DNA from 2 places in the Nocardioides sp. YJ-D4 genome. Region 1 is predicted to be linked to the other one. Evidence: predicted binding sites of a transcription regulator. Region 1 holds the regulator's gene; the other holds the start of a gene.
The links. The regulator LexA, encoded in region 1, represses DNA repair genes until DNA is damaged. The targets are predictions, from matches to a motif close to TCGAACANNTGTTCGA.
Positions count from the first base shown of each region.

Region 1 (2,196 bases):
TCAGTATCAGTCGGGCGCCTACCAGACCCCGACCGGCTACGGCCAGACCGGCTCGCGGGCTCGCCTGACCCAGGACCCCGCCGCGACCCAGGCGATGCCCACCCAGCGCCAGCCCCAGGAACCGACGGCCGAGCCGGACGACGAGTGGCCGCCGCGACACAGCACACGCAACAAGCAGTGGCCGCCTGCCGAGCCGGACAGCCCCTACCGCGGGCGCCACTGACCCGACACAGCGAGAGTGCTGCAGACGCTTCCCATCGTCTGCAGCACTCTCACTTTTCCCCGGTAGCCGGCCGCCAGGGTCGAAGGAGCAGCCGGACATCTATGCGGCGCCGCCTACGGCGCGGTCGGAACGATCAGCGTCTGTCCGGACACGAGCATCGAGGACTCGAGACCGTTGAGCTCCTTGATCCTCTGCTCCATCTCCCGAATCGAGGAGTCGGTGCCGGCGACGGCCTTCGAGGAAATGTCCCAGAGCGTGTCGCCATCGCCGACGACCATCGTGTGGGCGGAGGTGGAGGGGCTTTTGTCGGCACCGTTCTCCACCGCGAACGCCACCCGCGCCCCGATCAGCGCGATCCCGAAGAGCACGACGAGCGCGAATGCGAACACGACGACTCGGCCGCGACGCGTGAGCCGCACGGTCGAGCGACGCACCTCCGGCGCCGGACGCGGCGGCTCGGCTACGGGCAGCACATAGACGGTTGCACTCATCTCACGGCCTCCTGATCACAAGTCTCTCGATCACGTGTTCGATCGAGCACATGTTCGAAGGTAGATCACGTGTTCGAACAACGCAAGTAGCGACCCCAAGAATTTTCGAACGCCGACACGCGCCGCCCGCGAGGTCGAACAAATGTTTGATGTCGTGGTGCCAGAGGGACTAATGTGATGACATGACCACGCAGAAGACAGGCACCGGATCAGGCGGTTCGAAGAAGAGCCGCGTCCGCGAGCTGCCCGACGGGCCGCCGGACGCGACCGGGCTCACGCCGCGTCAGCAGCGCATCCTCGCTCACCTGCGCGACAGCATCGAGCAGCGCGGCTACCCGCCCAGCATGCGCGAGATCGGGGCCGCGGTCGGGCTGACCAGCACCAGCAGCGTCGCCCACCAGCTCCGTGCGCTCGAGCAGCGTGGTCTGATCCGCAAGGACCCGAAGCGACCGCGCGCTCTCGAGGTCTTCCTCCCGGAGGTGATGGCCCACCGCAAGGCCATGTCCGGCGAGGAGCCCGAGTCGACGATCACCGCCGAGGCCGACATCAACCCCAACCCCGACGCCGCCATGGTCCCCCTGGTCGGGCGGATCGCGGCCGGTGGCCCGATCCTGGCCGAGGAGACCTCGAGCCAGCAGAGCATCGAGGACGTCTTCCCGCTGCCCAAGCAGCTGGTCGGCAACGGCGACCTCTTCCTGCTCTCGGTCTCCGGTGACTCGATGGTCGACGCGGCGATCTGCGACGGCGACTTCGTGGTCGTGCGCCAGCAGCCGACCGCCGAGAACGGCGAGATCGTGGCCGCGCTGATCGACGGCGAGGCCACGGTCAAGACGCTCTCCCGCAAGGACGGCAAGGTCTGGCTGCTGCCGCACAACGCGGCGTACGAGCCGATCGACGGCACCCACGCGACCATCCTCGGCAAGGTGACGGCGGTTCTGCGAAGCCTCTGAGCCCTCCCGGAACCAGTCGGGGAACACTGCGTGAAATCCAGCCGCCGGCCCATGACAGGGCCGGCGGCTGCGTCGTTCCATACAGCGTGACCCAGACGCAGATCGACCGCCGGACCCTCATCGCCGCCGGGCTGGCGACCGCCGCAGGGGCCGGAGCCATCGCTCTTCCCGAGCCCGCCGAGGCCGCGGGCAGCACGCTCAACCACTTCCAGCACGGTGTCGCCTCCGGTGACCCGCTCCCGGACCGCGTGGTCATCTGGACCCGGGTCACGCCGACCGCGGACGCGACCCCGGGGTCCGGGCAGGGTGAGGAGGTCCTGGTCCGCTGGGAGGTGTCACCCACCGCCGACTTCGGCCGCGTCACCGCGAAGGGATCCCAGCAGACGGGCCCCGACCGCGACCACACCGTGAAGCTCGACGTCTCCGGCCTGGCCCCGGAGAGCTGGTACTTCTACCGCTTCACCTACAACGGCCAGACCAGCCGGGTCGGCCGCACCCGCACCGCTCCGGCCGCGGACGCAACCCCGGAGAA
Region 1 is NZ_CM132932.1:2,285,514-2,287,709, forward strand. Features, by position in the region: gene ACW14X_RS10845 (hypothetical protein) at 1-223, shown strand, start outside; gene ACW14X_RS10850 (LysM peptidoglycan-binding domain-containing protein) at 337-714, opposite strand; gene lexA (transcriptional repressor LexA) at 897-1,664, shown strand; gene ACW14X_RS10860 (alkaline phosphatase D family protein) at 1,751-2,196, shown strand, end outside.

Region 2 (2,196 bases), 1.3 Mb from region 1:
GATGGTGGGCCGGATCACCGTGGAGATCGAGTCCCACGTCGAGTCGACGTAGGGCACCTTGTCCGCGACGAACTCGATCGCGAACATCGCCCCGGCGGCCGCCAGCACCGGCCAGGTGCCGAGCACGTCCGGGATCTCCTCGGCCCCCGTCGTACGCTGCACGACGCCGAGCACCAGCACGACCAGATAGGCGTTGATGCCACTGGCCCACCCGCTGGAGAAGGTCAGCGCTAGAGATTCCATGGGGACATCTTGGCGTACGACACCGACATCCGAGCCTGCGACCGCGCGAGGAACGAGCGCGGCCGCAACGGGAGGAGGTCGAGCGAGCGCAGCGACTGAGCTTGCGAAGCCGCGAAGCGGGTCGAGACCGAGTCACGTCGGCCCGAGACCAGGCGCACCCGATCCCGTATTTACCTCCGTTGTGCCCCGTGCGGCAGAATGGGCTGATCAACGCAGAGTTCCCCCCACGTCGCAAGGAGACCGGATGACCATGACGACACCCGACGAGAACGAAGGTGTGGTCGTGAACGAGGACCTGGAGACCGCTGTCGAGGTGGCGGCCCTCGCTGCTGAGCCCGTGCCGCGGGAGATGACGTGGGCGGTCCGGCTGATCGTCGGTCTGATCGCGTTCAGCGCCGTCGTGGTCGTGGTCATGGTGCTGCGTTCCGATGACCTGGTGCGCGCGTGGGCGGAGGGCAACGCCTCGGCCAAGCGCATCCTGGAGACCGAGGGGCTCGAGGCCCTCATCAACCCGCCCACCGACAACCGGGTCAGCGCGCCGGCCTTCATCGCCCCGGCGATCACTCTGTTCGGTGTCATGGCCGGCATGCTCGGTGTGCTCGCGGTCTTCCTCCGCAACGGCTTCGAGTGGGCCCGCATCACGATCACCTTCCTGGTGTTCATCTCCGCGGTGGCCAGCGTCGGCGGCATCCTGACCGGCCCGCCGGTGATCATCAGCGTGCTCACCACGATCGCGATCGTCATCGCCGCGGGGCTGCTGGTGGTCATGTGGCTGCCGGCCAACACCCGCTACATCCACCCGCCGCACCTCATCCGCGGCGCCGTCGCCGACGACTGAGCGACCCGCACCACCCCTCGACACGCCCCGTCCTCGATTCGTCCTTGTGACTGTCGGTGGCGGGGTGTAGTTTGATCACGTGTTCGAACAGATGTTCGAACAACCAGGCTCTGGCGGGCGTCGTCCTCGACCCCCGACGCCCGCCGGAGCCGTCCACTGCGGGGTCGACCGTGAGCGAGAAGGACGACCCGATGCATCTGCTGCCGGCCACGACGCACAGCTACCTCTTCCGAGCCACCGAGACCCTCGCGGAGGCGATCGTGGCCGACGACGTGCCGAGCAGGTACGCCATCGCTCACGTCGCCGCGCTCCAGGCCGCCGCCGCGCTGATCGCCGCCCGCACCGATCCCGTCGAGGCCGCGAGCCGCGCCGGTCGCCGTCGCCCGTGGAACGCCTGGGTCCGCCTCAAGAAGGTCGCGCCCGAGCTCTCGGAGTGGGCCGACTACTTCGCCGCCGGCGCCGCCAAGCGCGCTGCCGCGGAGGCCGGCTCGATCCGTGCGGTCACCGCGGAGGAGGCCGACGAGCAGGTGCGTGACGCCGACCGGTTCCTCGCCGTCGTCGAGGAGTCGCTCGGGCTGATGGCTCACACCTCGCAGGCCACCCTGTCCCGGCACGACCGCCTCGTGGGCTGATCCAGGTGTGGCGTACGCAGGGTGGGAGGCAGGGCCTACGCTTGGCCTCATGTCAGCTGGCTCCGCTTCAACCAGTCGTCGGGCAGGCGCCCGGACCGTCGCCGTCTGGGACGCGCTCGACCCGGTCCTGGCCTCCGGCCCGCTCGACGTCCTCGACATCGGCGGCGGCACCGGCACCTCAGCCGTACGCATCGCCGGGCTCGGCCACCGGGTCACCGTCGTCGACCCCAGCCCCGATGCGCTGGCCGCGCTCGACCGCCGGGCCCGCGAGGCCGGCGTCTCCGTCGACGCGCGCCAGGGCGACCTCGCCGCACTCTCCGACGTCGCCGACCCCAGCGGTGCCGACGTGGTGCTCTGCCACGGTGTCCTCGAGGTCGTCCCCGACCCCGCAGCGGCGCTGGCAGGGATCCGCGAGGTGCTCCGTCCCGGCGGCACGCTCAGCCTCCTGGTCGCCCAGCGCACCGCCGCCGTCCTCTCCCGCGC
Region 2 is NZ_CM132932.1:941,949-944,144, reverse strand. Features, by position in the region: gene ACW14X_RS04545 (DUF4126 domain-containing protein) at 1-243, opposite strand, end outside; gene ACW14X_RS04540 (hypothetical protein) at 488-1,081, shown strand; gene ACW14X_RS04535 (SAV_6107 family HEPN domain-containing protein) at 1,252-1,713, shown strand; gene ACW14X_RS04530 (methyltransferase domain-containing protein) at 1,763-2,196, shown strand, end outside.
Region 2: ACW14X_RS04535 (SAV_6107 family HEPN domain-containing protein) is a predicted target of LexA. The motif match lies at 1,165-1,180, and genes of this name have one in related genera.